Regions from separate parts of the Planomonospora alba genome, predicted to be linked through region 3. Evidence: riboswitches for the same ligand, from Rfam matches in the RefSeq annotation. Region 3 holds a riboswitch; each other region holds the start of a gene.
What was found. Region 3 has a riboswitch for cobalamin ahead of cobN (cobaltochelatase subunit CobN). Riboswitches for the same ligand answer to the same signal wherever they lie in the genome.

Region 1 (9,997 bases), on a different contig from region 3:
GTGGTGGTGGCCAACAAGGGCCTGAAGATGCGCAAGGTCAAGGGGCGCGTGGCCGACCTGGCCGCGGCCGTGCCCGCGCGCTTCAAGGGGACCACGGGCATCGGCCACACCCGCTGGGCCACGCACGGCGTGCCCAGCGACGTCAACGCCCACCCGCACCTGTCCAACGACGAGCGCATCGCCGTCGTGCACAACGGCATCATCGAGAACGCCGACGAGCTGCGGGGCAAGCTGGAGGCCGACGGCGCGACCTTCCTGTCCGAGACCGACACCGAGGTGCTGGCGCACCTGATCGCCCGGACCGTCAAGGAGACGGACTCCCTGCAGGAGGCCGTCCGCCTCGCGCTCAAGCGGGTCGTCGGCACCTACGGCATCGCGGTGGTCGACTCCGAGCGCCCCGGCGAGGTGGTCGTGGCCCGCAACGGCAGCCCGATCGTCCTGGGCATCGGCGAGAAGGAGATGTTCGCCGCCTCCGACGTGGCCGCGCTGGTCCGCTACACCCGCCAGGTGGTGCACCTGGAGGACGGCGAGCTCGCGGTGCTGCGGGCCGACGGGTTCAGCACCTTCGCCAGCGACGCGCGGGAGACCGCCAAGGAGCCGCTGACCGTCGACTGGGAGGCCGCGCACTACGACACCGGCGGCTACGAGCACTACCTGCTCAAGGAGATCTCCGAGCAGCCCGAGACCGTCGCCCGCACGCTCCGCGGCCGTCTCGACGACCGCTTCCACGTCGCCCACCTGGGCGGCCTCAACATGGACGCGCGGGAGACCCGCTCCTTCCGCCGCGTGAAGATCATCGGCTGCGGCTCGGCCTACTACTCCGGCCAGATCGGCGCGCAGCTCATCGAGGAGCTGGCCCGCATCCCGGCCGACGCCGAGCCCGCCAGCGAGTTCCGCTACCGCAACCCGGTGGTGGAGCCCGACACCCTGTACGTGGCGATCAGCCAGTCCGGGGAGACCTACGACACCCTGGCGGCGGTCCAGGAGCTCAAGCGCAAGGGCGGCCGGGTGCTCGGCATCGTCAACACCGTCGGCAGCGCCATCGCCCGCGAGTGCGACGGCGGCGTCTACCTGCACGCCGGTCCCGAGGTCTCCGTCGCCAGCACCAAGGCGTTCACCTCCACCGCCGCGGCCTTCGCGCTGCTCGCCCTCCACCTGGGGCGGGTGCGCGACCTGTCGCCCGCCGACGGCCGCCGCATCTGCGAGGGCCTGCGCAGGCTGCCCGACCAGATCAAGGAGATCCTCGCGCTGGAGCCCCAGATCAAGGAGCTCGCCCACAAGTACGCCGACTCGCCGAGCATCATGTTCGTCGGCCGGGTCCGGGGCTACCCGGTGGCGCGCGAGGGGGCGCAGAAGCTCAAGGAGGTCTCCTACGTGCACGCCGAGGCGTACCCGGCCAGCGAGCTCAAGCACGGTCCGCTGGCGCTGATCGGCCCGGAGATGCCGACGGTGGCGATCGTCCCCGACGACGAGCTGCTGGACAAGAACCTCACCACGCTGGGCGAGATCCGCGCGCGGGGCGGCAAGGTGCTCATGGTCGGCCACCGCGTCGCCGACGCCAAGCTGGCCGACGACTGCCTGGTGGTGCCGAAGAACGAGGTCGAGCTGGACCCGATCCTGCTGGGCATCCCGCTGCAGCTGTTCGCCTACCACGCCGCGGTGGCCCTGGGCCGGGACGTGGACAAGCCGCGCAACCTGGCCAAGAGCGTCACCGTCGAGTGACCCCCGGTGCCCCCGGGTGATTCCGGCAGAAGGGATGCATCCAGACAAGTCCCCATCGGTGGCAGAAAGTGATGGTGCTGTAACCTAGGGTGGCAAGGGCACCCTGGGGAAGGGGCACCGATGCACCGTAGGCGCTTCTGCTGGCTCACCGCGGGACTCGTGCTCGCCGCGGCGGGATGCGGCGCGGCGGACGAGCCCGGCCCGGTCGCCGGGAGGCTGGCCATCATCGCGCCCGCGGAGCGCGGGCAGGACGCCGACCGCGTCGCCCGCGCTCTGGCCGCCGCGGTGACCGGCGACGGGCTGGCCCTGGCCGCCGAGGTGGGCAACCACCCGGGCGGCGCCGGGGCCGCCGCGCTCGCCGCGCTCGCCGCGGCGGGCCCGCCGGGCCTCCCCTTCGCCCGGGGCGGCGGCCTGCTGGTCGCCGGGATGCCGCTGGTCGCGGGCGCGGAGATCTCCGGCGCGACCCCCGTGCTCGCGTCCACGACCCCGCTGGCCCGCCTGGTCGGCGAGTGGGCGGTGCTGGCCGTCTCCGCCGACTCGCGCCTGCGCTCCTTCGAGGACGTCGCCGACGCGCTCCGGCGCGACCCCGCGGAGCTGGTGGTCGGCGGCCGGGCGGCGGGCGGCCCGGACCACGTCCTGTACGGGATGATCGGCAAGTGCCTCGGCGTGGACGCCAGGCTGCTCGACTACGCCGGGTACGCCGCCACCCCCCAGGCCGTCGAGGCCCTGTACGGCGGGCGGGTGGCCGCGGTCCTGGGGCCGGTGCGCTCCCTGGCCGCCGAGATCGCCGCGCGGCGGCTGCGGCCGCTGGCGGTCTCCTCCCGCGAGCGCGTCGACGGCGTCGACGCCCCGGCGCTCATGGAGCTGGACGTCCGCCTGGAGTACAGCGACTGGCGCGGGCTGATGGGCCCGGCGGAGATGGGCGCAGAGGACCGCGAGGCCGCCGTCGCGCTCTGCGAGCGGATCGACGCCTCCCCGCGCTGGCGCGGACTGTGCGCGCGGCAGGGGTGGAGCCGCCTCTACCTGAGCGGGGACGACTTCCGGCAGTGGCTGTCCACCGAGATCGAACGCACCCGCGGAGTGCTCTACGAGCTCGGGCTGCTGAACCCCTCAAACACAAATTGTAGGGCCGGTTGCGCGATCCGCCCCTAGATGTAGGATCCCTCTCGTTGTCGGTTCGCCCCTGGAGGGGCGAGGCAAGAGGGAACCCGGTGGGATTCCGGGACTGCCCCGCAGCGGTGAACGGGAACGACCGCCGTCAGTCGAGCACTGGGGAGACCTGGGAAGCGACGGCCAGTAGGAAGCGCAGCACGACGCCCGTGAGTCCGAAGACCTGCCGGTGACGCGTGGTCAGGGAGCCGGGTCCGGCGACCGGGGACGCCTGGGGCGGCCCGCGGGAGCGCGGTGGCCGCGGCTCCCGCCACGGAGACAGTCCAGGGCCTCGAGGGAGGGCCCGCGGACGAGGCGGTCCCGCATGCCCGCATCAGGCCGGGATCCGCCCCCGACGCGCGCCCGTCCCGCCGAGCCGTACCGACGACGGGGAATGCGAGCGCGCGAAGAATGCATCCGACACAGACCATGGACGGCACCGGGGCGGCCGGCGGCACGGCCGCCCACACCGCGGCGGGGGCCGGCGGCGCGGCGGGCGCCGAGCCCGGCGGCCCGGCGGCCGGGTGGCTGGCCATCGAGGAGGCCGCCGCCCGGGTGATCTCCGACCCGGAGAACTCCCGGACCGCCGCGGCCCTGCTGGACGGGCTGATCGCCGAGGAGACCGCCGGGCACGGCGTGCGGACCTTCTCGGAGTCCGTCGCCGCCACCCACGCGGCCGGGCTGGTCGCCGACCGGCTGGCGGAGTTCGTGGCCGCGCACGCCGCGGAGCTGGACGCGCTGGTGCGCGAGCAGACCCGCTTCGAGTACTTCGGGCTGCGCACGGTCTACGACCGCTACCTGCTGCGCCACCCCGAGACCCGCAAGGTCCTGGAGCGGCCCCAGCACTTCTTCCTGCGGGTGGCCTGCGGCCTGTCCGGGACGGTCGCCGAGGCCGCCGAGCTGTACGGGCTCATGGCGAGCCTGTCCTACCTGCCCAGCTCGCCCACCCTGTTCAACTCCGGCGCCCGCCGCCCGCAGCTGTCGTCCTGCTTCCTGCTCGACTCGCCCCGCGACGAGCTGGAGGCGATCTACGAGCGCTACGGGCAGGTCGCACGCCTGTCGAAGTACGCCGGGGGCATCGGGATCTCCTGGAGCCGGATCCGCTCCCGGGGCTCGCTGATCCGCGGCACCAACGGCCACTCCAACGGGATCGTGCCGTGGCTGCGCACCCTCGACGCCAGCGTCGCCGCGGTCAACCAGGGCGGCCGCCGCAAGGGCGCGGCCTGCGTCTACCTGGAGACCTGGCACGCCGACGTCGAGGAGTTCTTGGAGCTGCGCGACAACACCGGCGAGGAGGCCCGCCGCACCCACAACCTCAACCTGGCCAACTGGGTCCCCGACGAGTTCATGCGCCGGGTCGAGGCCGACGCGCAGTGGTCGCTGTTCGACCCTAAGGACGTCCCGCACCTGGTCGACCTGTACGGCGAGGCCTTCGACGGGGCCTACCGGGCCGCCGAGGCCGCCGGGCTGGCCGTGCGGCGGCTGCCGGCCCGGACCCTCTACGGCCGGATGATGCGCACCCTGGCCCAGACCGGCAACGGCTGGATGACCTTCAAGGACGCGGCCAACCGGACCTCCAACCAGACCGCCCTGCCCGGCAACGTCATCCACCTGTCCAACCTCTGCACCGAGATCCTGGAGGTGACCAGCGACGCCGAGACCGCCGTCTGCAACCTCGGCTCGGTCAACCTCGCCGCCCACCTGGCCGCCGACGGCGCCGGCCTCGACTGGGCGCGGCTGCGCCGTACCGTGCGCACCGCCGTGCGCTTCCTGGACCGCACCATCGACCTGGGCTTCTACCCGACCCCCGAGGCCGAGGCCGCCAACCGGCGGTGGCGGCCGATCGGGCTGGGCGTGATGGGCCTGGCCGACGTGTTCTTCGCGCTGCGCCTGCCGTTCGACTCGCGCGAGGCGCTGGAGCTGTCCACCCGGATCGCCGAGGAGATCGCGCTGGCCGCCTACGCCGCCTCCGCGGACCTGGCCGCCGAGCGGGGCCGCCACCCCTCCTACGGCGCGACCCGGGCCGCGGCCGGCGTGCTCCACCCCGACCACTACGCCGACAGCCACGGGACCGCCCGCTCGGCGGAGTGGGCCGCGCTCCGGGAGCGGATCGCCGAGACCGGCCTGCGCAACTCGCTGCTGATCGCGATCGCGCCGACCGCCACGATCGCCTCCATCGCCGGCTGCTACGAGTGCGTCGAGCCGCAGGTCTCCAACGTCTTCAAGCGCGAGACCCTGTCGGGGGAGTTCCTCCAGGTCAACCGGTACCTCGTCCGCGACCTGCGGGAGCGCGGCCTGTGGACGGAGGAGGTCCGGGACGCGATCAAGCGGGCCGACGGCTCGGTCCAGGACGTCCCGCAGATCCCCGCCGACCTCAAACTCCTGTACCGGACCGCCTGGGAGCTGCCGCAGAAGGCGCTGATCGACCTGGCCGCCGCGCGCACGCCGTACGTCGACCAGTCGCAGTCGCTGAACCTCTTCATGGCCACCCCGACCATCGGCAAGCTCTCCTCGATGTACGCCTACGCCTGGAAGTCGGGCCTGAAGACCACCTACTACCTGCGCTCGCGCCCCGCGACGCGGATCGCCCAGACCACCGTGGCCCCGGCGGCCGCGGGTGAGGCCGGACCAGCCGCCGGGACCGCCCCCGGGGGCGCGGCCGCCTCCGACGCGGGCGCCGTCGCCTGCTCCCTGGAGAACCCCGAGGTCTGCGAGGCCTGCCAGTAGCGCCCGGCGCGGCCGCCTCGGCGCCTTCCGGCGGGCGGGCGCCCCCTCCCGGCGGACGGCCGCCCTCCGCGCGGCCGACGACCTCCGACACCCCGCGACGGCCCCCGCGGCCCGCGGACGAACCGATACGGAGACACGCAAGCATGCTGCTCGACCCCGGCATGGACCTGACCTTGCGCCCGATGCGCTACCCCGGCTTCTACGAGCGCTACCGGGCCGCCATCCGCAACACCTGGACGGTGGAGGAGGTGGACCTCCACTCCGACCTCGCCGACCTGGCGAGGATGACGCCCCAGGAGCGCCACCTGATCAACCGGCTGGTGGCGTTCTTCGCCACCGGCGACTCGATCGTGGCCAACAACCTGGTCCTCAACCTCTACCAGCACGTCAACGCCCCCGAGGCGCGGCTCTACCTCAGCCGCCAGCTGTTCGAGGAGGCCGTGCACGTGCAGTTCTACCTGACACTGCTCGACACCTACCTGCCCGACCACGACGAGCGGGCCCGGGCCTTCGCCGCGGTCGAGCACATCCCGTCGATCCGGGACAAGGCCGAGTTCTGCTTCCGCTGGATCGACTCCCTCGGCGACCTGAGGCGGTTGGAGACCCGCGAGGACCGCCGGGCCTTCCTGCTCAACCTCATCTGCTTCGCCGCGTGCATCGAGGGCCTGTTCTTCTACGGCGCCTTCGCCTACGTCTACTGGTTCCGCTCCCGCGGCCTGCTCGGCGGCCTGGCCACCGGGACGAACTGGGTCTTCCGCGACGAGTCCATGCACATGGAGTTCGCCTTCGGCGTGGTGGACACCGTACGGGCCGAGGAGCCGGACCTGTTCGACGACGAGCTCGGCGCGCGGGTCACCCGGATGCTGGAGGAGGCGGTCGCGGCCGAGCTGGCCTTCGCCGCCGATCTGTGCGGCGACGGCCTGCCGGGGCTGGACGTGCGGGACATGCGGCGGTACCTGGAGTACGTGGCCGACCGGCGCCTGGTCCGGCTCGGCCTGCCGGTCCGGTACGGCACGGCCAACCCGTTCGCCTTCATGGAGCTGCAGGACGTGCAGGAACTGGCGAACTTCTTCGAACGCCGGGTTTCGGCGTATCAGGTGGCCGTCGAGGGGAACGTCACATTCGATGAGGATTTCTGATTACAGGTGAAACCCAAGGGGAAGCCTCCCGTCGGTAATCGCCGGTAAAGACCGGCGAAAGCTGACGAGGGGGGACGTCTTCCGTGTCCGACTGGATCATCCTGTTGGGCTCCGTGCTGGCCGCGGTCGCGGCCGTGGAGGTGGTGAGGCGGGTGCTGCGCTCACGACTGATCGGAGAGAGGTGGGTCCTCGCCGGCCCGCTGGTGCGGCGCTGCACCTGGCCCGCCTTCGCCACGGCCGCGGTGGTGGCCGCCTACACCGTCTACGAGCCGGGCATGACCGACGGCGAGACCAACCAGAACATCCAGCGGCTCCTCAGCCTCGCCATGATCGGCTCCGTCACCTGGCTGGTCATCCAGGGCGCCTACGCGGTGACCGACGTCGTGCTGGACCGGCTGCTCCGGATCGAGGGCGAGCGCAACATGCGGGCCCGGCGCATCCGCACCCAGATCGCCCTCGTCCGCCGGGTCGCCTCGGCGGTGGTCATCGTGGTCGCACTGGGCGCGATGCTCTTCACCTTCCCGCAGGTGCGCGCGCTCGGCGCCGGACTGCTCGCCTCCGCCGGGATCGCCGGCGTGGTCGCGGGCATCGCCGCCCAGTCCACCCTGGGCAACATGCTCGCCGGGCTCCAGCTCGCCTTCAGCGACGCGCTCCGGCTGGACGACGTGGTCGTGGTGGAGAACGAGTGGGGCCGGATCGAGGAGCTGACCCTCACCTACGTGGTCGTGCGGCTGTGGGACGAGCGGCGGCTGGTGCTGCCCGTCTCCTACTTCACCAGCAACCCGTTCCAGAACTGGACCCGGCACGGCAGCCGGGTGATCGGCCACGTGATGTTCCGGGTCGACTGGTCCGTCCCGGTGGAGGAGCTGCGCACCGAGCTCTACCACGCGCTGCGCGAGCATCCGCTCTGGGACCAGAAGGACTGGGTGCTCCAGGTCACCGACGTCCTGCCCAACGGGCTGCTGGAGCTGCGCGCGCTGATGAGCGCCGCCGACTCCGCCAGCGCCTGGGACCTCAAGTGCGACATCCGCGAGCACATGGTGAGGTTCGTCCGGGAGAAGTACCCGGACGCGCTGCCCCGCTTCCGGGTGGAGACCACTCCCTGACCGGCCCGGGCGGGCGGCGGCCCCGGGTGCGCCGCGAGGGCGGGCCGCCGGGGACCGGGCGGCGCCGGTGTCAGGCGGTGTTCGGAGGCCGGAGCACCCGGGCGGCGCCGGCGATCAGGGCCGTGGCCAGCACCCAGCCGGAGGCGATCAGGGTCCAGGCCAGCCACCGCGTCCAGCCGACCGGCTCCCAGGCCGCGCGCTGCTCGAAGACGCTCACCGGGACCAGCAGGTCCAGGGTGTAGACGAAGGAGCTGAAGGTCCGGACGTGTTCCGGGTCGATCTTCACCGGCGGCACCGCGGCGAAGACCGTCGTACCCGCGGCCAGCAGCACCGTCGCCCAGAGCCCGGCCAGCCAGGGGCGGTAGCCGTACCCGACGGCGACGTCGAGCAGGCGGCCCCAGAACCGGCCGGTGGGCCGCAGCGTGCCGCGGTGCCCGCGCTGCTTGGCCAGCAGCACCCGGCGGGCGTCCGGCTCGTGGCCGATCCGCCGGTACCAGGCCGCCAGCTGCTCGTACGGCTGCGGCCGGTAGCCGTCCGGGTCCCGGCAGACCCACGCCAGCCGCTCGGCCACGGTCCACGGCCCGCGCAGCGCCTCGTAGGTCAGCCCGTTCAGCTGGACCTGATCCGGGTAGGACGCGAGCCGGTCGAGCAGCACGCCGATCCGCGAGTAGCCGAGGTTGACCCCGCCCTCGATCTCCGCCGCGGTGAGGATCAGCTCGTCCACCTGCATGTGGCTCAGGTGCAGGGCCCTGCCGGAGGCCCTCACCGCCGCCCGGTGGAACGAGAGCACGCCGTTGACCCGCGCCCCGCGCAGCCGTACGGTGCCCGCGGCGGTGAACCCGGCGCTGAACTCGACCGCCGAGGCCTCCAGGAAGTCGCCGTAGACGGCGTAGGCGACGGGTGCCTCGCCGCTCGCCAGATCGTCGGCCGCGGACCCGTCCGCCGCGGACCCGCCGGTCGCGGGCCCGCCGGCCGCGGTGGCCGTGATCGAGGCCTCCTGCAGGTAGAGGCCGCCGTGGAACTTCGCACCCACCAGGCGCAGCCCGCCGGTGGTGCGCAGCCCCCGCAGGAACGCTCCGCCGTCCACGACCAGCCCGCCCGCCCAGACCGCCCACCGGCGGCCGTCGTCCAGGCCGCGCTCGCGCCGCTCGGCCTCGCTGTAGGGCTTCCTGACGTCCTCCTTGAACGTCGCGCGGGCGATGTCCTCCTCGCCGGGAGGGCTCACCTGCGCCCTGCCCAGCCGGAACTGGCCGGTGACGTGGGCGTTGTCCATGCGCAGGCCGCGCAGGCAGGAGCCGTCGAACTCCAGCAGCCCGTCGACGGTGCTGCGCGCCGCCCGCACCCGGCCCAGCACGCAGCCGCGGAAGCGCAGACCCTGGGTCCTGGCGTCGCTGAGGTCGACCGTCCCGCGCAGGTGGCAGTTGAGCAGGTGGAGCTTGGCCCCGACGGTGGCGTCCGACAGGTCCAGGTCACCGGTGATCCGCGCCCCGGCCAGCCGGAGGCCGGGCGTCGAGCCCGGCTCCGCCTCCCGGGCGCCGAGCAGGAGCGCCGCTATGACCTCCGCCCGGACCGTCCGCTCCGGACCCCAGTCCGCCCCGTTGCCCGGGTCGTCGGCCGCGGGGTCGCCGGAGCGCAGGTCCACCCAGGCGCCGGTCGGATAGGCGTCCCAGAGCCTCCGCTCGGCCGGGCTCAACCTCCGCAGCGGTCGCGTCAGGCGCATCCGGGACCTCTCACGGGAACGGGGGCGGGGGGCTGCTCCATGATCAGACGACGGTAGCGGGAGAATCCATTCCGTGCACACACCTGATGGTTTCCGCCTGTCCGTCCACGACCGCGCCGAGCACGTCGCCACGCTGCTGATCGACCGGCCGGCCAAGCGCAACGCGCTGAGCGCGGACATGTGGCGGGCGCTGCCCGGCATCCTCGCGCCGCTGGCGGCCGACCCGCAGGTGCGGGTGCTGGTGCTCGCCGGGGCGGGCGGCACCTTCTGCTCCGGGGCCGACATCACCGAGGTCGCCGAGCTGTCCGAGGGAGACGACGCCACCGGCCTGACCGTGACCGCCGAGCGGGCGCTGACCCGGTTCCCCAAGCCGGTCATCGCGATGATCGAGGGCTTCTGCGTGGGCGGCGGCTGCCAGCTCGCCCTCGCCTGCG
Region 2 (9,997 bases), on a different contig from region 3:
TGCGCGCCCAGACCTCCGCCGGCACCGCGGCCGACCCCGTACAGGCCCTCACCGAGGCCGTGAAGGGGCACCTGCAGCCGCTCGTCGCCCGGATCGAACGCCTGGAACGCCACCTCGGCCCCACCCGTCACGAGTGAGCACGACCATGTCCGCGCCAGTCCGCCTCGACGACGCCGAGGACCCCTCGGCGGCCTCCGGTCGCGCAGGGCCCCGGCGGTCCCTGCCGGCGGTCACCGCCCCCGCCGGTCGCGTCCTCCTCCGCGCGGCCGCCGCAGCGGTCCTGTGGGCGCTGCTGCTGCTCCCGCTGCTGTCCGCGACGTGGTGACCCGGTGTGATGCGGGAGACGAGCCTCGGGTCCCCGCGGAGCCGGCGGCCCGGACAGCGGAGGGCCCCTCCGGTCCGGGCCCTCGACGCCCCGGCCGCGAGGCATGACACGGCCACGAGGCCGGCCCGGTGCGGGCGTACGGCCCGGCGCCGGGCCGTACGCGGCGAGCTGACCGGCATGGACCGCATCGCACTCTCGCACGCGCCGGAGGAGTCCGACGCCGGTGCGGTGCAGGCGGTCGGGGCGGCGCAGCAGCTGGCCGATCCGGCACCTGGCCTGGACCGGTCGATCGCGCACTTCCGCGTCTGAGCGCTGTTCTACGGCCCGGTCGCGCCGGGGGACGGTCGCGCCGCGCCGCTGCGCGACACGACCGCCGGAGCGGCGGGGCCGTTCCAGCGCGTCCCCGGGGACGTACGGGAACCGGGCGTCACGGGGCCGCGGGGCCGGGCGCGGTGGTGGCGGGGGCGATGCGGTCGGTGACCATCCGCCAGACGGCGAGCTGGAGGAGGGCCAGGACCAGGGCGTACGGCGGGAGGGTCCACACGCCGAGGCCTTCACCGATCGCCCCGGCCAGCCAGGGGAACAGGGCGCCGCCGATGACGGATACGCCGTTCAGCAGGCCGATGGTGGTGGGGACCAGGGCCGGCGAGGCGAGCAGGGGGGCCACGGCCATGGTGGTCGGGAAGAGGGGGCCCAGGAAGAACCCGAACAGGGCGAAGCTGGCGAAGGCCGGGGCCGTGCCGGGGACGATCCAGACGAGCACGGTTGCGGCGGTGACGCCGAACAGGCAGGCGAAGGTCATGCCGATCGGGGTCAGGCCCATCCGGGCGGCCAGCGGGCTGATCACGAACCGGCCCGCGGTGAGACCGAGCCAGTAGCCGGAGACGATGTAGCCCGCCAGCTGGTCGGACTGGCCGCGCTCGTCCGTCAGGAACGTGAAGGCCCAGTTGCCGACGCTGAGTTCGAGGCCCACGTACACCGCGAGGAACACGGCGCCGAGCAGGACGGCCGGCTCCCGGGAGACGGCCGCCAGCAGGCCGCCGCCCGTCCTCCCCGGCTTCGGCGTCCCCTCGGACGGGGGCGCCGCGCCGGCGGTGGGGGCTCCGGCGGGCAGGGTCACCAGGAAGGCGGCGATCAGGGGGACGCTCGCCAGGGCCAGGACCAGCCAGACGGCCGTCCAGGGGGCGAAGCCCAGGATCCAGGTGGCCAGCAGGGGGCCGGCCAGCGCGCCGACGCCGAAGAAGGCGTGCAGGCGGTTGAGCAGGGTCGTGGAGTTCGGCAGGCCGGCGAGGAAGGTGTTGAGGGCCGACTCGAGGATGCCCGTGCCGTACCCGGCGAGCACCTGTACGGCCAGCAGCGCCAGGAAGGGCGGCCGCACCGCCGTGTAGAGGCCGGCCAGGACGTACGCGCCGCCGCCGACGGCCAGGGCGGTCCGGATGCCGAAGCGGTGGATCAGCATGCCGGAGGTGGATCCGGCGAGCATGAACCCGGCGGAGAAGGTGAAGAAGGTGGTGCCGATCGTGGCCATGTCCAGGCCGTAGTCACGGATCTGCGCCGGCAGCAGCACGCCGGTCACGCCCCCGCTCACTCCGGCCAGGACGAAGGTGAGGTAGGCGACGACGACGGGTGCCTGCCACTGGCGTCGCGGCACGGCCTGTTGGCGTCCAGGCAACACGTTAATCTCCCCTCGGACCCGCGTGGATGCGGAACGCACGTCGCGGGCCATGGATGGGCAACAGGATTACCGGGAGCGCCAAACAGGCCAAATGGTATATCGGCCGGTCCGGCCTGTCATCACCGTTCACGGCCCTGGCCCGTGAACCGCTGATCACCTGCCCGGACGGCTGCGCGGGCCGCCGCCGCGCCTCCGGAGCGCGCAGAGCAGGCGGCGCCCGTGGCGGACAGGCCGGCGGCCGCGGGCGGCAACCGGACACGCCGCCGGGCCGAGGCCGGCCGGGTTCCCGGCCGGCCCGCCGCCGGGCGGCTCAGTTGAAGAAGCTGCCGGCGAAGGAGATGCCGCCGCTACCGCCGAAGAGGCCGCCGACGACGGGGATGCCGCCGCCGCGGGTGGCGGCGGAGGGACCGGGGTCGGGCTGGGCCGAGGCCGGGGCGCCGGTGATCAGCACGCTGAGGCCGGCGAGGACGGCCGCGGCGGCCGGCCGGATCGAGTGGGTCATGAGCGGGATCCCTTCGGTACCAGGGCGGCGGAAGCCGGCCCTGCGTTGACTGCTCGGGTCGGTTTCGTCGGTGGGCGGTGACGGCGGCCGCCGGCCGGAGCCGGCGGCGCCCGCCCTCGGCGGCCCGTCCTCGTCGCTGGGTTCTGACACCAGCCACGCACGGGCCGGGAACCGGGCGTACGCCAGTCTGTCACTCCCGCGCGCCGCCGCCTCCCAGCGACATCCCGCGGCTCGGAAGATCACATGCCGCCGCCGTCGGAACCGGCGTCCGGCCGAGCGTGGGAGCCACCGGCGTCCGGCCGAGCATGGGGCCACCGGCCGCGCGCCGTCGGGGGCGGTCGTCCTGCGCTACAGTCTCCCCCGGCACAGACCAGCGCGAGGTGCCTCCTGCGGGAGGAGAATCGGGAAGTCCGGTGTGATTCCGGCACGGGCCCGCCGCGGTGATCGGGGAGCCGCCGTCCACGCACGTACGTGCGGTCACTGGCCCGCGGGCCGGGAAGGCGGACGGTGAGGCGTCGATCCGAGAGTCCGAAGACCGGCCTCGCCCCACCCGCCGCCCGCCGTGGCGGCACGACGCAGCGGGAGCCTGCCCTGTGAACACCGGTCCCTCCGACGTCCTCCCGGCCGCCGGACTCTACGAGGTCGTCCACCGCCGCCGCGACGTGCGGTCCCAGTTCACCGGCGAACCCGTCCCCGGCGACGTCCTGGCGCGCGTGCTGGCCGCCGCGCACGCCGCACCCAGCGTGGGGCTCTCCCAGCCGTGGGACTTCGTGCTCGTGGAGGACCCCGGCACCCGCCGGGCCTTCCACGACCACGTCCGGCGGGAGCGGGACGCCTTCGCGGCGTCCCTCACCGGCGCCGAGGCGGAGCGGTTCGCCCGGATCAAGATCGACGGCGTGCTGGAGTCCGGTCTCTCGGTGGTCGTCACCTACGACGCCGAGCGGGGCGGTCCCGCGGTCCTGGGCCGGCACGCCATCGCCGACACCGGGCTGTACTCGGTCTGCCTGGCCATCCAGAACCTGTGGCTGGCGGCGACGGCCGAGGGCCTGGGCGTCGGCTGGGTCTCGTTCTACCGGGAGCCGTTCGTCCGGCGCCTGCTCGGCATCCCCGACGGCGTCCGCCCGGTGGCCTGGCTCTGCCTGGGACCGGTCACCCACACCGAGACGGTGCCCGACCTGGAGCGGCACGGATGGCGCAGCCGTCTCCCGCTGGAGACGGTGGTCCACCGCGAGCACTGGTGACCTGACGGTGGGGGGCGGGCAGGCCGCCGCGCTCCCGGCCGGTGGGGCGGGGCGGCTCGGGCAGGACGGGGCCGGGCCAGGCGCGACAGGACAGGCCAGGCGGAGCAGGGCGGGCCGGCCGTTCCCGGACGACTCCCGCGCGGCGGGCGCCGGGCAGCCCGGTTTCCGGCGGTGGAATTCCCGGTGAATTCCCACCGGTGACCGGACGGACCACCGGTGAACCGCCCGCCGGGATTTCCGGCGGGCGGTCACGCCGCCCGGAACGGCATTACGTGTCTCCGGTACGGAATCGCGGGCTTCCCGGCACGGAATTCCGGCGGCCGGGCCGGGAGCGGAGAAATGGCGGGCCCGCGGCCGGAACGGAGAATCACCGCTCCGCGCGCGGTCAGAAAGCGAACAGGACGCCCCCGGTGGCGCGTACCGCCGCGCACCGGTTCGGATACGTCCGCTCGTAGCGGTACTGCCGGCCCTGCCAGGTGCCGGTGGCGCTGACCCGGACCGGGGCGTACTCCAGGGTGCAGGCGCCCTGGCTCTCGGGGATGCCCTCGACCCTGCCGCCGGTGCGGCGGAGCTGGGCGCAGGCGGCGGCCGGGTCGGCGTGCGTGCCCCCGTCCGGACCGCAGGTCAGGGTGGCCGTGCGGGCCGCCGTGCCGTCCTGCGGCGTCACCTTCAGCAGGTAGGAGCCGGTGGGCGCGGGCGTGCCGGCCGCGGCCGGGGAGGCGGCGAGCAGCGGCGCCAGGGCCGCCACGCAGGCGGCGGCGAGCCATCCGGCGCGGGCGCGGATGGGCGAGCGGAATCGCATGGATGTCTCCTCGGAAAAGGTCTGCCGCGTTCTGCGGCGTTCGACACGGCGGGGCGGCGGATCTCGTGAATCGATGCCCCGCCTCGGAGCGGAAACAACACGTGAGAATTTGCCGGTGGTCAGCCGCAAATCCTTTCGCCTTGAAATGCTAGGGCGAGAATATCTATACGGCAACCGCGGCGACTGTCCTCAATCGGCCACATATCTACCCGCCCGGCGACGCCGTTCGGATGCGCGGCGGACAGAGCTTTTCCCCGGGAACGCCCGGCGGCCGCCACCGGACCGGGGGCCGGTGCCACCGCGGTCGCACACCCACCGCGGAAGTCGCATCCCGGCGGTCGGCTGTTCGGCCGAGGCGGCCGCGCCCTGGGCGGCGGCATGATCTCTCGCACCGACATCCGCCTCCGCCGGGAGCAGCACATGACCACCCCTCCCCTCGCCGACCTCCTCCGCCGGCGGCGGGCTCCCGCCCGCCGGACCGCTCTGCGCGTCGCCGCCCTGGCGTCCGTACCCGTCGTGCTCGCCCTGACCGGCCTGCTGCACCCGCACCACCTGACCCCGGACACCGCCGAGCGGTGGACCACCCTGCACCTGCTGCTCCTGCCGCTGTTCCCCCTGCTGGCAGGATCGCCGCTGCTGCTCCTGCGCGGGATGGGGGGTCCGTGGGCGACCACCGCGCGGCTGGGCTGCTACATCTACGCGATCTTCTACACGGCGCTCGACGCGATCGCCGGAGTCGCCTACGGCACGCTGACGGCCAACACCGACGACCCCGCGACGCTGACCCGCGCCGGGGCGGCCCTCGACGTGGTCGGCGGCACGCTCGGGCTCATCGGATCCCTGGGCTTCCTGCTCGCCTCGGTCGCGACGACCGCGGCCCTGGCCGCGCGGCACGGCGGCCGGCGGGCAGCGGCCGGCGGCACGGTCCTGATCACCGCCTCCGTGCTCTGGCTGGGCAGCCACATCTACTGGCCCGAGGGCGTGCTCACCGCGCTCGCCCTGGGCCTGGGCTTCGCGCTGCTCGGCATCGCGAGCCCGCGCGGCGCCGCACCGGAGTCGGCGGCCGGGTGAGCCCGTGCGGCGCCGCACCGGAGTCGGCGGCCGGATGCGCCGCGCACTGGTGCCGTCCTACCGTGGGGGCATGCTCACGGTGGGGATCGATCTGGCGGCGGAGGCGGTCCGGACGGCGGTGGCGTGGCTGGACTGGTCACCCGGCGGGGCCCGTGTCCGCGACATCCGGATCGGGGCCGACGACGACCTGGTCGTTGAGGCGCTCACCGGCGCGGACAAGGCCGGTGTCGACTGCCCGTTCGGCTGGCCGGACGGGTTCGTCGACTTCGTCACGGCGCACCGGGCCGGGCACGTCGACGTGCCCGCCGGCACGCCGGGCCGGGTCTGGCGCAGGGAGCTGACGCACAGGGTCACCGACCGGGTGGTCCACGACCTGACGGGCCGCCGGCCGCTGAGCGTCTCCGCCGACCGCATCGGCCACACGGCCATGCGCTGCGCGGCCCTGCTCGCCGAGCTCGCCCGGCGGGGCCTGCCGGTCGACCGCGGCGGCGGCGGCGCCGTGGTGGAGGTCTACCCGGCCGCCTCGCTCAGGTGCTGGGGCCTTCCCCACGAGGGCTACAAGAAGGACCTCGGCGCGCTCGGCCGCCTGGCCGACGGGCTCCGGGCGGCGGCGCCGTGGCTGGACCTGGGCCCGTACGACGGGTGCTGCCGGAGCTCCGACCACGCGATGGACGCCGTCGTCGCCGCGCTGACCGCCCGCGCGGCGGCCCGGGGACTGGTCACGGCCCCCACCCCGGAGCAGACCCGCCGGGCGCGTTCCGAGGGGTGGATCGCCCTGCCCTCCTCCCCCTTGGCGGCTCTCCGCCCGGGCGGCACGGCCGGATGACCGTCCGGCCGTGCCGCCCGGGCGGGGAGCCGGCCCTCAGAAAGCGTTGGGTGACTGACCGGCTTCTGCTTGTAGCTGCTCAGTGGTGATCCGTGCGGATCGCATCTCCACGAGGATCACCGGCATGTGTGTTTGCAGCAGCCGCTTCAGGGGCCGGGTCCTCGACCGGTGGGTGCTCGACAACGTCGCCGGCGCACCGTACGAGCACACGGTCGGGTTCGAGCTCGGCGAACTCGACCGGATGGCCACCGACCTGAAATCCGACATGCCGGGCGGGGCCCCGTTCCACCCGCTGATCGACCGGGGCCGGCACCGCGAGCAGGCGCACGCCTACATCCGTGACCGGCTCGGCGTCGACTGGGCCAGGAGCGCCTGCCGATACTGCCCATTCGCGCTCACCGGCAACGACGGCCGCACCCGCACCCTGCCGCGCTACATCGCCCACCCCGACCAGGGGATGCTGCCGCTCACCATGGAGCACCTGGCCGTCGCGCTCAACCCCCGCAAGGCCTCACCGGCGGGGCGCGGCTCATCGACGTGCTCGCCGCCCACCCCGACCCGGGCGCCCGCGCGCTGCTCGACCGGTTCGAGCATCACCTGAACGACCAGCCGTGGGCGGTCTACGAGGTCAAGCGCGCGTTCCGCGCCGAGGACGGCAACCCGGTGAACGCCGGCAACGCCGCCCACTCCCTGGCCCGCCTCGCCATTGTCCGGAGGAAAAGCGGAGCTGGGCGTTGATCAAGAAGTTGAGCCGGTAACGCAGACGACCGATCACCGCCTGCTCCGGAGCGGTCACGTGACGCCGAAGACCGTCGGGCCGACCAATCCGCCGAGCCGTACCGCCGTCGGTGGCGGGCCGATCCGCCGCCGACGGGTCCCGATTTCGGTCAAGGGCTCGGCGGTCATCGGAAGCTTCGCGGCGGCCGCCCGCCGGAGCCGTCCACGAAGTGCACATCGTAGCGTTCCTGCTCGGGCAACAGGCTGTCGAAGGACTCCAGACCATGCTGAATCCGCCCCAGCTGCCGGAAATAGCCGTAACGTTCGACCCCCGGCGTCAGGACGGCCAGCAGGTCAGCGTCTGTGCCCGGCGCCGCGCCGAACGCGTGCGGCAGTCGCGGCGGCACGACGACCAGCCCGCCCTTGGTGAGAGTCACCCTCTCCTCGCCGAGGAGGAAGTCCAGAGCCCCGTCCAGGACGTAGAACAGCTCGGTGGAACGCACGTGGTAATGCAGCTTGGCGCCGTCACGGCCCGGTCCCAGAGTGAGCCGGTTCGCGCCGAGCGCGCCCGCGGTGTCGCTCGCGTCGGCGAGCAGTGTGAACGCTCCGCCCGCGGGCAGAGCGACCACCTCTGCGGACTCGCCTGAAACGACAAAGGCCTGCGATGCAGTCATATTCCGCTCCATTCAGGTTCGGGGTCCATTCGACCCCGGGAACAAGTGGCGAACCAGAAGCGGTTATGACCGGCAGTCATCACTGGTCGAGATCAATCGAGGGCGCCGGGTGGAGCTGCGGCAGCTTGCGTACTTCGTGGCGGTCGCCGAAGAGGGCGGCTTCGGCCGCGCAGCCGAGCGGCTCAGCATCGTGCAGTCGGCGGTGAGCCAGCAAGTCCGCCGGCTCGAACGCGAACTCGGCGTGCCGCTGTTCGACCGTTCGACCCGGCACGTACGGCTGTCAGGCGCGGGGGAACGCCTGCTGCCCGAGGCGCGCGCCGTCCTGGCCGCCGCGCACCGCGCCCGGCAGATCGCCGCCGACATCCGCGCGGGCACGGACGGCGTCCTGCGCCTCGGCATCGTGCAGGGACCGGGGAACCGGATCTACCACGTCCTCAACGAGCTTGCCGCCGTCGCGCCGCGCCTCCAGGTCCGCCCGCGCCGTCTTCCCTTGCCCGACCGCCTCTCCGCCGTACGCTCCGGCGAACTCGACGCGGCGCTGGTCCGTGCGCTCTCCTACGCGCCGGGCCTGGAACTCCTCCCGATCTGGACGGACCCCTTGTACGCGGCCCTGCCCGCCGAACACCCGCTGGCGTGTTCGGCTGAACTCAAGCTCGAAGACCTGGCCGATCTGCCCATCCGGCTCGCTGCGCGTGAGGACAACCCGCCCTTCCACGACTTGGTCACCGACGCCTGCCGGGCGGCGGGGGTCGACCCGCCGCCCGGGCCGCCGTTCACCACGTTGCAGGAGACCCTCGCGGACATCGGTGGCCGCACTCCGTCCTGGACGATCTTCTATGAGGTCACCGGCCTGCCGGACATACCCCGGGTCGCCATCCGCCCGCTCGCCGAACCCACGTTGACCACGTCGCTGGCCGTCCCGCCGGGCCCGCCCACACCCGCCGTCCGCTACCTCCTGGAGACCTTGAACCGCGTCCGCGCCGGTTGACCGGGGTCGCCGTCGAGACCAGCAGCAGGCTCGTATGAGCATTACCCGCCATGCCGGAGTTGGTGGGAACGCACCTTGGTTCGGTTACCGCAGCGCGCCATGAACACCAGCGCCGGTTGTGCGCGGGGGAACGGTCGACGAAGCGGAGTGCGCAGCGGTCCGCGCTGCAGACGCGAACCCGGCGGATCTCATCCGAGAGCAGCAGTTCCACCGCGTCGTGGGCGACCAGGGCCAGCCCGGACGCGGCGTCCTCGGCTCCGTCCTTCGTGTTCCCCGGCGCCAGGCGCCCGTCCACGATGGCGACCTAGGGTGCCGGGCGCGGGGCCGCCATCGCGGCGCCGTTGATCAAGGACAAGTCCCGCGCGTCAGGCAGTCCTCCGCCCGCCGCCGCCATGACGGCGCGGTCGATCGCCTCGCGCAGTCGCCGCGCGAAGCCCAGCATGGCATCTGGCCGGTCTGGCCGAGGTGACCGTCCGAGCGCGGGCGATCGTGGGCTGCTCGGACCGGTCAGGTGTCACCCTTCACTTTCCTGCGGGTGGTGATGACGACATCGGCGGTGTCCAGGTGCCGGATCGCCGCGTCCGCCACCCCAGCGATTGGGCATCACGCCGATCGCCCTTCAGCAGTTCGGCGGCATCCAGAGTGATCTCGGAGATCCCCATTCGATGAAGCGCGGCAAGCTGCCTCGTGGTCAGGGACACATGGGAGCCGGCGGCGATCATCCGGCAGGCTGCCGGGCGTTCACGTCCTCCGTGCCAAAGGCCTGGAGGAAGGTGTGGGCGGCAGCGCGGGCGATCTCCTGTAGTTCGGTGTCGCCGATCTGGCGGGTGCCCATCTGGGAGCGCGCCTCTAGCGGGCCGATGAGCAGGGCCAGGAAGTGTTCGGCGGCCTGGTCGGGGCTGGTGGCGTGTAGGCGGCCGATGAGGACGAGCCGCGCCAGTCGGTCGGCCAGCGCCTGGCTGAGACGATGCGGACCGTACTCCACGACGATGTCGAGAATGTCGGGGAAATGCGTGAGCTCCGCGTAAAGCAGGCGCCGCAGTGCGCAGGAGCGCTCGTCGGCATGCAGGCGCACCAGATGGTGGCCCACTCCCTCCAGAGTGCTGCGGAGGTCGGGGCCGGGCTCGCTGAGTGGCTTCAGCGCGGCGAGTCTATGGTCCAGCGCGCTCTGGGCCG
Region 3 (9,997 bases):
TCGGGAGCACGTTGACCAGCCCGCGCAGCGGCGACCCGCTGGGCCCGGCCGGGACGTAGCCGCCGTCCAGGGCGTGCAGCACGTGGTCCAGCTCGTCGGTGGTACGGCGCAGCCGCGGCACGGCCTCGGTGGCGGCGAAGGCCAGGATGCGGGTGACGAGGTCGAGCCGCCCGGCGGGGGAGGGCGGTGTGCCGTTCCCGGACGGGCCGGGCGTGTCCCCGGGGGAGGGCGGTGTGCCGTTCCCGGACGGGCCGGGCGTGTCCCCGGGGGAGGGCGGTGTGCCGTTCTCGGACGGATCAGGCGTGTCACCGGACGGATCAGGCGTGTCTCCGGGGGAGGACGGCGCGCCGGTCAGGACCGCCGCCGCCACCTCGGGCGCCGCCGCGGGGTCCCAGTCGCGCTCCTCCATCGCCTCGACCAGCGCCCGGGCGACCTCCTCGGCCCGGTCCACGGCCGCCAGGCCCGCCGTGCCGTCCTCGGCCAGCCCGAGCGCCTCCCGCAGGCCGGGCAGCGACTGCCGGCCCGCCCACAGCTGCCGGGCGCGCAGCATCGCCAGCACCAGGTCCACCCGGGCCGCGCCCTCGGGCGCCTGCCCGAGCACGTGCAGCCCGTCGCGGATCTGCGCGTCCTTGACCTCGCAGAGCCAGCCGTCCACGTGCAGCAGGAAGTCGTCGAACTCGGCGTCGTGCGGCCGGTCCTCCAGCCCCAGGTCGTGGTCGAGCCGCGCGGCCTGGATGAGGGTCCAGATCTGCGCGCGGATCGCGGGCAGCTTGGCCGGGTCCATCGCGGCGATCGAGGCGTGCTCGTCGAGCAGCTGCTCCAGCCGGGCGATGTCGCCGTAGGTCTCCGCGCGGGCCATCGGCGGCACCAGGTGGTCCACGAGCACGGCGTGCGCGCGCCGCTTGGCCTGCGTGCCCTCGCCGGGGTCGTTCACCAGGAACGGGTAGACCAGCGGCAGGTCGCCGATGGCCGCGTCGGCGGCGCACGAGGCCGACAGGCCCGCGGACTTGCCGGGCAGCCACTCCAGGTTGCCGTGCTTGCCCACGTGCACCACCGCGTGCGCGCCGAACTCGGCCGACAGCCACCGGTAGGCGGCCAGGTAGTGGTGGCTGGGCGGCAGGTCGGGGTCGTGGTAGATCGCGATCGGGTTCTCGCCGAAGCCGCGCGGCGGCTGCACCATGACGACGAGGTTCCCGGCGCGCAGCGCGGCCAGCACGATGTCGCCCTCGTGCACGAACAGCTCGCCCGGCGGCGGGCCCCAGTGCCGCTCCATGTCCGCCCGCAGGTCCTCGGGCAGCGTCCGGTACCAGGAGAGGTAGGACTCGGCGGAGATGCGCACCGGGTTGCCCGCGAGCTGCTCCTCGGTCAGCCAGTCCGCGTCCTGCCCGCCGGCGGCGATCAGCGCGTGGATGAGCGCGTCGCCGTCCTGCTCGGCCACTCCGGGGAAGCCCTCGCCCAGGTCGTAGCCCGCCTCGGCGAGGCGCGCCAGCAGCCGCACCGTGCTGGCGGGCGTGTCCAGGCCGACCGCGTTGCCCACCCGCGAGTGCTTGGTCGGGTAGGCGGACAGCATGACGGCCAGCCGCCGCTCGGCGGGCGGGGTGCGCCTGAGCAGGCCGTGCCGTACGGCGATGCCGGCCACCCGGGCGGCGCGCTCGGGGTCGGCCTCGTAGACGGTCAGCCCGTCCCGGTCGACCTCCTTGAACGAGAACGGCACCGTGATGATCCGCCCGTCGAACTCGGGGATCGCCACCTGCGAGGCCGCGTCCAGCGGGGACAGGCCGTCGTCGTTCTCCTCCCAGGCCCGCCTGCTCGTGGTCAGGCAGAGCCCCTGGAGGATCGGCACGTCGAGCTCGGCGAGCGCGCCGACGTCCCAGGCCTCGTCGTCGCCGCCCGCCCCGGCGGTCGCCGGGCGCGAGCCGCCCGCCGCCAGCACGGTCACGACCAGCGCGTCGGCCCGGCGCAGGGTGGCCAGCAGTTCCGGCTCCGCGGTCCGCAGCGAGGAGCAGAAGACCGGCATGGCCCGGCCGCCCGCGTCCTCGATCGCCCGGCAGAGCACCTCGACGAAGGCGGTGTTGCCCGCCATGTGGTGCGCCCGGTAGTAGAGCACGCCGATCACCGGGCCCTGCCCGCCGCGGGCGTCGCCCTGGGAGCCGGCGTGGGTCCCGTCGCGGGAGCCGGCGTGGGTCCCGTCGCGGGAGGTGCGCTCCAGCAGGCCCCAGGAGGGCGCCGCCGCGGGCGGCGCGAAGCCGCGGCCGGTCAGCAGGACCGTGTCGGACAGGAACGCGTGCAGCTCGGCCAGGTTCGCCGGGCCGCCGTGGGCGAGGTAGGCGTGCGCCTCGGCGCAGACGCCGCCGCTGACCGTGGACAGCTCCATCAGTTCCGCGTCGGGCGCCTGCTCGCCGCCGAGGACCACGACCGGGCGGGGGCCCGCCAGGAGGGCGTCCAGCCCCTCCTCCCAGGCCCGGCGCCCGCCGAGCAGGCGCACCACGACCAGGTCGGTGCCCTCCAGCAGCTCGGGCAGGTCGTCGGGGAGCAGCCGGGCGGGGTTGCCGAGGCGGTAGCGGGCACCACTGGCCCGGGCGCTCAGCAGGTCGGTGTCGGAGGTCGACAGCAGCAGGACGGTGCGGTCGTCGCCGGGCGCGTCAAGGGCGCCGGGCACGCCGGGTACGTCGGACACGGAGAAGTTCCTCCCTCGGGGTCCTCGCCCCGGTCGCGGGTGTAGCGAGGGCCGGAGTCTCCTGGCTCCCGGATCGCCGCTCCCCCCGGCCTTCCCGCCCGTCTCCGGACAGTGGCCTGCGGTGGGGTTCGCTCCCCGGTCACAGTGGCGGGACCGCGCCGGACTCTCACCGGCTTCCTCCGTGCCTTCGCCTGCGGGCAAGCCTACGGCAGACAGAAGTGGCGTTACCATCCTCACCGTGTCCAAATCCGGCGTTCCCCGACGAACGCGTCTCGATGCCTGTCCGGGAGCGCTGCAGGTGCACCAGGCCGCCGACGGGCTGCTCGCGCGCGTCCGACTCCCGGGCGGGGTGGTCTCCGCGGCCCAGCTGCGCGAGCTCGCCGCCTGCGCGGAGGAGCTGGGCTCGGGCGTGATCGAGCTGACCTCGCGGGCCAACGTCCAGGTGCGCGGCCTGCCCGCGGCGGGCGCGGGCACCTTCGCGGAGCGGATCGCCGCCGCGGGGCTGCTGCCCTCCGTCACCCACGAGCGGGTGCGGAACATCGTCGCCTCGCCGTTCGGCGACCGGGACGCGGTGGCCGCGCTCGACGAGGCGCTGTGCGCGCGCCCGGCGCTGGCGGAGCTGCCCGGCCGGTTCCTCTTCGCCCTCGGCGACGTGGGACTGGAGCTGGAGGCGGACGTGACCTGCTCCGGCGGCCGCCTGCTGCTGGCCGGCCGGGACGCCGGACTGGACGTGCACCCGGACACGGCGGTCCCGCTCATGCTGGACGCCGCCGAGGCGTTCCTGCGCCTGCGCGACACGGAGTGGCGCATCGCCGAGATCGCCGACGGCCCGGGCCGGATCGCGGCCCTCCTCGGCGGCGAGCCCGGCGGCGGGGCGGAGGGCTCCGGGGCGGCCGGGGCCGTCCGGCTGGCGGACGGCCCGCCGGAGCGCCGCGTCGGCGTGCTCCACCTGCCCGGCGGCCGTACGGCGGTGCAGGCCCTGATCCCGCTCGGGCGGCTCACCCCCGGCCAGGCGCGGGCCCTGGCCGCCGCGGCGGAGAGCGCCGCCGAGGTGCGGCTGACGCCGTGGCGCACGGCCGTGCTGCCGGATGTCGCCCCCGCCCGGGCGGCGGACCTGGCGGCCGGGCTCGCGGCCCGCGGCCTGGTGACCGACCCCGGCTCGCCCTGGACCGGCGTGAGCGCCTGCACCGGCAGCCCCGGTTGCGCGAAGTCGCTCGCCGACGTGCGGGCGGACGCGACCCGCTGGGTGCTCGCCCGCGACGCGGCGCCGGACACGCCGGTCCACTGGGCGGGATGCGCGCGGCGGTGCGGACTCCCGCGAGGCCGGGTGGTCTCCATGACGGCCACCGGCGACGGATACGAGGAGAGGCAGCCGTGACGGAGCGGAGCGGGGACATCGGCGGGCACGGAGGGTACGGAGGGCCCGGCGCGCCGGGCGGTGCGGCGGGGACGGGCCCGGCGACCGGGCGGAGCGCGGACCCCGGCGCGCCGGGGGGCCCGGGCGGGTACGGCGCGCCGGGCGGCGCGGCCATCGGCGCCGGGACCGACTACATCCGCGACGGCGCCGAGATCTACCGGCGCTCGTTCGCCACGATCCGCGCCGAGACCGACCTGAGCGGCATGCCGCCCGAGGTCGCGCAGGTCGCCGTCCGGATGATCCACGCGTGCGGCATGACGGACCTCGTGACCGACCTGGCCTGGTCGCCGGGGGCGGTCCGCGAGGCCAGGGCCGCGCTGCGGGCGGGGGCGCCGGTGCTGTGCGACGCCATGATGGTCGCCTCCGGCGTGACCAGGCGCAGGCTCCCCGCGGACAACGAGATCCTGTGCACCCTGGGCGACCCCCGGGTGCCGGCCCTGGCCGAGCGGCTCGGCACCACCCGCAGCGCCGCCGCCCTGGAGCTCTGGCGGGACCGGCTCGACGGATCCGTGGTCGCGATCGGCAACGCGCCGACCGCGCTGTTCCGCCTGCTGGAGCTGGTCGCCGAGGGCGCGGGCCGCCCGGCGGCGGTGCTCGGCATCCCGGTCGGCTTCATCGGCGCGGCGGAGTCCAAGCTGGCCCTGGCGGAGAGCGACCTGGAGCACCTGGTGGTGCACGGCCGCCGGGGCGGCAGTGCGATGACGGCGGCGGCGATCAACGCCATCGCCAGCGAAGAGGAGTGATCACCATGACGGGACGCCTGTACGGCGTCGGCCTCGGTCCCGGCGACCCCGAGCTGGTCACGGTCAAGACCGCCCGGCTGATCGGCGAGGCCGATGTGATCGCCTACCACGCCGCCCGGCACGGCCGCAGCATCGCCCGCTCCATCGCGTCGCCGTACATGCGCCAGGGCCAGATCGAGGAACTGCTGCTGTACCCGCTGACCACCGAGACGACCGACCACCCGGGCGGCTACCAGGGGGCGCTGGACGACTTCTACGCCGAGTGCGCGGACCGGCTCGCCGCCCACCTCGACGCGGGCCGGACCGTGGTGGTGCTGAGTGAGGGCGACCCGCTCTTCTACGGCTCCTACATGCACATGCACAAGCGGCTCGCCCACCGCTACCCGACCGAGGTGGTGCCGGGGGTGACCTCGGTCAGCGCGGCGGCCGCGGTGCTGGGGCGGCCGCTGGTGGAGCGGGACGAGACGCTGACGGTGCTGCCCGGCACGCTGCCGGGCGAGGTGCTGGCCGAGCGGCTGCGCGCCGCCGACTCGGCGGCGGTGCTCAAGCTGGGGCGGACCTTCACCAAGGTGCGCGAGGCCCTCGCCGAGGCCGGGCGGCTCGACGACGCCTGGTACGTCGAGCGGGCCACCATGGGCGCCGAGCGGATCGCGCCGCTCAAGGACGTCGACCCGGACGGCGTGCCGTACTTCTCCCTCGCCCTGCTGCCCAGCCCGGCCGAGCGCGCGTTCGCGGCAGAGCGGGAGGCCGGGGGGGAGGCCGTGCAGGAGGTCCGGCGGGAGGCCGAGCGGGGGCTGCCCGGGGCGGCCGGGGAGGTCGTGGTCGTGGGGCTGGGCCCGGCCGGGCGCCCCTGGCTCACGCCCGAGGCGCAGGAGGCCCTGGCGGCCGCCACCGACCTGGTCGGCTACGGTCCCTACGTCGACCGGGTCGAGCCGAACCCGCGCCAGCGCCGCCACCGCACCGACAACCGGGTCGAGGCGGAGCGGGCCCGGCACGCGCTGGAGCTGGCCCGCGAGGGCAGGCGCGTGGCGGTGGTCTCCTCCGGCGACCCCGGCGTGTTCGCGATGGCCAGCGCGGTCCTGGAGGTCGCCGCCGACTTCCCCGACGTGCCGGTGCGGGTCGTGCCCGGGCTGACCGCCGCGCAGGCGGTCGCGAGCCGGGTCGGCGCGCCGCTCGGCCACGACTACTGCGTGATCTCCCTGTCGGACATCCTCAAGCCGTGGGAGGTCGTCGCCGAGCGCGTCACCGCCGCGGCCCGGGCGGACCTCGTGCTGGCGATCTACAACCCGGCCTCGCGGAGCCGTACCTGGCAGCTGGCCGCCGCCCGCGACCTGCTGCTGGAGCACCGCGACCCGGGCACCCCGGTGGTGGTCGGCCGGAACGTCGGCGGCGCGGAGGAGAGCGTCACCGTCACGACCCTCGGCGAGCTCGACCCGGCGCGGGTGGACATGCGCTGCCTGCTCATCGTCGGCTCCTCCACCACCCGGGTGACGGAGCGGGGGACGGTCTACACGCCGCGCCGCTACCCGGGCTGAGCGGCCGTCCCGGGCCGGTCGCCGCCGAGGGCGCGTTCCCGGCGCCGGTACCGGCCCGGCGCCGTCCCGAACTCCCGCCGGAAGGCGTTGGCGAAGGCGAACTCCGAGCCGTAGCCGACCTGGCGGGCGATCGACGCCAGCGGCGCGTCGGTCTCCCGGAGCAGCCGCGCGCCGTGGTTGAGCCGCTGGTTGGTCAGATACGTCATCGGCGGGAGGCCGACGAGCGAGGTGAAGCGGCGGGCGAACGCGGTGCGGGACATGCCGACCTCGGCACCGAGCTCCTCCACCGTCCACCTGCGCCGGGGGTCGTGGTGGATCCGGTGCAGGGCGGTCGCGATGGCGGGGTCGTCCGGCGCCGCGGGCGGGCCCGCGTCGTCGTGCCAGGCGCGCAGCAGATGGACCAGGAGCAGGTCGATCAGGGCGGGTACGGCGGCGCCCGCCCCCGACCCGGACTCCGGCCGTCCGGCCAGCAGGTCGACCAGCGTGCGCATGGCGGGGTGACGGCCGGCGCGCAGGTGGATCACGTCGGGGAGGCCGAGCAGGAAGGGGTGGGCCCGGCCTCTGTCCAGCCGGTAGGCGCCGCACACCACGTCCGCGTACGGCGCGCCGGGGTCCTGCGGCGGGAGCGCGTCCGGCGCCGCGGGCAGCTCGGCGAAGGGCCGGTCCGGGGTTCCGCTCAGCCCGTGCGCCGCGCCGTGCGGGACGAACACCACGTCGCCCGCGCCGAGCCGCACCGGCGGCGCGGACGGCGCGGACGGCGTGACGAGCCAGCCGCCGCCGTCCAGCACGACGTGGAAACCCGTCCCGGAGAACGCGTCGAGCCGCCTGCCCCACCGGCCGGTGCCGCGGGTCCGGCAGAACGACTTCCGTCCGGTCCGCATGCTGTCGATCACGTCGCTGAAGAGGTCCACCGCCATCCGCTCTGCACGATCTCGTATGGATCAGGTCGTCCCGAGCATCGTCCCATACGTCCGATGATCCCTACGGTGGGGGCATGAAGGCGATCACTGTGCATTCGTTCGACGACGGGGGCGCCCTGCGTCTCGTCGATCTCCCCGATCCCGTCCCCGGGCCGGGACAGACGCTGATCGAGGTGGAGGCGGCGGGGGTCGGGCACGTCGACGTGATGTCCCGCCGCGGGCAGGACCCGGGCTTCCCGGTTCCCGGGTTCGTCCCGGGGCTGGAGGTGGCGGGCGTCGCCGAGGCGACCGGCGAGCGGGTCTACGCCATGCTCGGCGGGGGCGGCTACGCCGAGTGGGCGGTGGCCGACGAGGTCGTGGCGCTGCCGCCGGAGCTCTCCCCGGCGCAGGCCGTGGCGCTCGGCGTCAACGCGCTGACGGCGTGGCTGCTGCTCGAACGGGCCGGCGTGACCGCCGGGGAGAGCGTCCTGGTCCGCGGTGCCAGCGGCGGCGTGGGGCTGATGGCCGCCCAGATGGCGGCGCACCTCGGGGCCGAGGTGACCGCGGCCACCCGCTCGGCGGCGCATGCCGGGCGGCTGGGCGGGCTCGGGCTCTCCACCCGGGACGGCGAGGACGCCGCCTACGACGTCGTCGTCGACCCCGTGGCCGGTGCCGACCTCGGCCGTCATCTCGGACGGCTGCGGCCCGGCGGCCGCTACGTCGTGTGCGGCGCGGCCGGCGGGTTCCCCGCCCCGGACTTCGCCGCCGGTCTGCTGGGGCGCTTCCAGCACTCCCCGTCACTGCTCATGTTCAGCCTCAGCTCGGTCGGTGCCGAGCGGCGGCGGTCGGGGCTGAAGACCGTCTTCGACCTCGCGGCCCGCGGTGCGCTGCGGGGCGTCACCGACGAGGTCCTCCCCCTGGCCCAGGCGTCGCTCGCGCACGAGCGTCTCGAATCGGGCGCGGCCTTCGGCAAGGTGGTCCTGCGCCCCTGAGCCCGTCTCCGGCCGTCATGGTTCCCGCGGGCCCGGGTCCGCCGGGAGCGCCGGGTCCGGTTCCCCTGGGGAGCGCCGGGTCCGGGCCGCGGCCGGAGCGGTCGAGGCGGTCCGGGAAGCGGCCGGAGCGGTCCTCACGGCGAGGTGAGCGGTTCGGCCTGGTAGGCCCGGTGCAGCACCTGCACGAAGGAGGGCGCTTCAGGCAGGGGTACGGAGCCGATCCGGCGCACCGCCACTCCCGGTGTCCACGAGTTCATGACCACGGCCCCCGCCATCGCCGGCAGGCCGGCGACGGTGATCTCCTGGACTCGCTGGGGCACGCCGAGTCGGTCCAACTGCCGGCGGACGATGCCCATCGTGGTGCCGCCCAGCATCTCGGCCTCGGGCCACACCACGGTGCCGCCGTCCCAGAAGGCCAGATTCCAGATCGACCCCTCGCTGAGCCGGCCCCGGCGGTCGACGAAGGCGGCGTCGTCGAAGCCCTGCCCGACGGCCTGGCGGAGGAAGTACGTCTTGGCCACTTCTCCGACGTGCTTCACGGAGGGGAGGACCCGCTCGTACTCGACCGCCGCCAGCGCGAGCGGCCCTGCCGGGCCGGACGCCGCCGGTCCGGTGCGTACCAGCAGTTCGGGCTGCGCGTCCGTCTCGGCCGCGGTGAACTCACCCGCTGGGGAGTAGACGGTGGCCGTGAGCGACAGGTCGGCCGGCCCGGCCCGGAGCGCCGCCCGCAGGCATTCCCGCACCCGGTCGTCGGGCAGCGCCCGCCCGAACAACTCCAGGGAGGCGGACCGCAACCGCTCCAGATGGAGGTCGAGGCCGCGTACCCGGCCTCCGCGCACCTGCATGGCCGTGAAGTGCGCGTAGCCCGCGAAGGCGAGTGGCGCCAGCTCCTCCGCGGTCGCCGTGCGGCCGTTACGTTGGGCAACGAAAGTGGACATGCATCACTCCAGCGGGACGGGGTCTTCGGTGATCAGACGGACAGTCGGACCTGGAATGTCCGCCCATGGGGTGACGTTAAGGCTTCACATCGATGGGAAGGTCAACTCCGGACGAGGCGGTTCCCATGCTGATCGGTGAGTTGTCCCGGCGCACCGGGGTGAGTCCGCGGCTGCTGCGCTACTACGAGGAGCAGGGACTGCTCGACGCCGAGCGCGGGCCGAACGGCTACCGCCGCTACGACGAGGACTCCGTGGTCGCGGTGCGGCAGATCCGCGCCCTGCTGAAGGCCGGTCTGTCCACCGAGGTGATCCGGGCCGTGCTGCCGTGCGCGCGGGGCGAGCGCCCGGACATCGACTGGTGCGCGGACCTGTGGGCCGTCCTGAACGGGGAGCTGGCGGCCATGGACGAGCGGATCGACAGCCTCCAGCGCAGCCGCGGCGCTCTAGCCGACTACCTGGCGCGGCCCTGAGCCGCCGGCGCCGGCCGCCGCGCCGAGTCCGTCAGTCCTGGGCCGCCGGGAGGTCCAGGACCCAGGCCGCGGCCTCCGCCGCGGTCTCCACACGCCGCACCCCCGCGGGGGGCGGCGGCCGGTCCACCATGATCACCTTTAGGCCCAGCTCGCGGGCGGCGACGAGCTTCGCCGTGGTCATCCGCCCGCCGCTGTCCTTGGTGACCAGCACGTCGAGCCGGTGCTCGCGGATGAGCGCGCGCTCGCCCTCGACGGTGTACGGCCCGCGGTCCAGCACCACGTGGACGTTGTCCGGGACCGGCGGCTCGGGTGGATCGACCGACCTG

Region 1: linked by a shared signal. The riboswitch ahead of ABD823_RS21525 (ribonucleoside-diphosphate reductase subunit alpha) and the one ahead of cobN (cobaltochelatase subunit CobN) in region 3 are both predicted to bind cobalamin.
Region 2: linked by a shared signal. The riboswitch ahead of bluB (5,6-dimethylbenzimidazole synthase) and the one ahead of cobN (cobaltochelatase subunit CobN) in region 3 are both predicted to bind cobalamin.

Annotation. Positions count from the first base shown of each region.
Region 1 covers NZ_BAAAUT010000036.1:8,611-18,607, reverse strand. The annotation lists gene glmS (glutamine--fructose-6-phosphate transaminase (isomerizing)) at 1-1,722, shown strand, start outside; gene ABD823_RS21530 (Bug family tripartite tricarboxylate transporter substrate binding protein) at 1,843-2,874, shown strand; cobalamin riboswitch at 2,879-3,077, shown strand; gene ABD823_RS21525 (ribonucleoside-diphosphate reductase subunit alpha) at 3,283-5,598, shown strand; gene ABD823_RS21520 (ribonucleotide-diphosphate reductase subunit beta) at 5,742-6,737, shown strand; gene ABD823_RS21515 (mechanosensitive ion channel family protein) at 6,821-7,843, shown strand; gene ABD823_RS21510 (pentapeptide repeat-containing protein) at 7,914-9,563, opposite strand; gene ABD823_RS21505 (enoyl-CoA hydratase/isomerase family protein) at 9,637-9,997, shown strand, end outside.
Region 2 covers NZ_BAAAUT010000099.1:954-10,950, forward strand. The annotation lists gene ABD823_RS33105 (Clp protease N-terminal domain-containing protein) at 1-137, shown strand, start outside; gene ABD823_RS33110 (hypothetical protein) at 146-325, shown strand; gene ABD823_RS33115 (hypothetical protein) at 503-634, shown strand; gene ABD823_RS33120 (MFS transporter) at 753-1,997, opposite strand; gene ABD823_RS33125 (hypothetical protein) at 2,311-2,502, opposite strand; cobalamin riboswitch at 2,878-3,047, shown strand; gene bluB (5,6-dimethylbenzimidazole synthase) at 3,096-3,743, shown strand; gene ABD823_RS33135 (SSI family serine proteinase inhibitor) at 4,129-4,545, opposite strand; gene ABD823_RS33140 (hypothetical protein) at 4,966-5,616, shown strand; gene ABD823_RS33145 (DUF429 domain-containing protein) at 5,687-6,442, shown strand; gene ABD823_RS33150 (hypothetical protein) at 6,567-7,043, shown strand; gene ABD823_RS33155 (cupin domain-containing protein) at 7,345-7,833, opposite strand; gene ABD823_RS33160 (LysR family transcriptional regulator) at 7,943-8,821, shown strand; partial or broken gene ABD823_RS34740 (hypothetical protein) at 8,955-9,116, opposite strand; gene ABD823_RS34745 (ABATE domain-containing protein) at 9,126-9,332, opposite strand; gene ABD823_RS33165 (TetR/AcrR family transcriptional regulator) at 9,540-9,997, opposite strand, start outside.
Region 3 covers NZ_BAAAUT010000007.1:138,412-148,408, forward strand. The annotation lists gene cobN (cobaltochelatase subunit CobN) at 1-2,677, opposite strand, end outside; cobalamin riboswitch at 2,710-2,899, opposite strand; gene ABD823_RS06220 (precorrin-3B synthase) at 2,976-4,055, shown strand; gene ABD823_RS06225 (precorrin-8X methylmutase) at 4,208-4,837, shown strand; gene cobJ (precorrin-3B C(17)-methyltransferase) at 4,843-6,372, shown strand; gene ABD823_RS06235 (AraC family transcriptional regulator) at 6,360-7,289, opposite strand; gene ABD823_RS06240 (quinone oxidoreductase family protein) at 7,367-8,263, shown strand; gene ABD823_RS06245 (aminotransferase class IV family protein) at 8,398-9,201, opposite strand; gene ABD823_RS06250 (MerR family transcriptional regulator) at 9,327-9,671, shown strand; gene ABD823_RS06255 (cobalt-precorrin-6A reductase) at 9,703-9,997, opposite strand, start outside.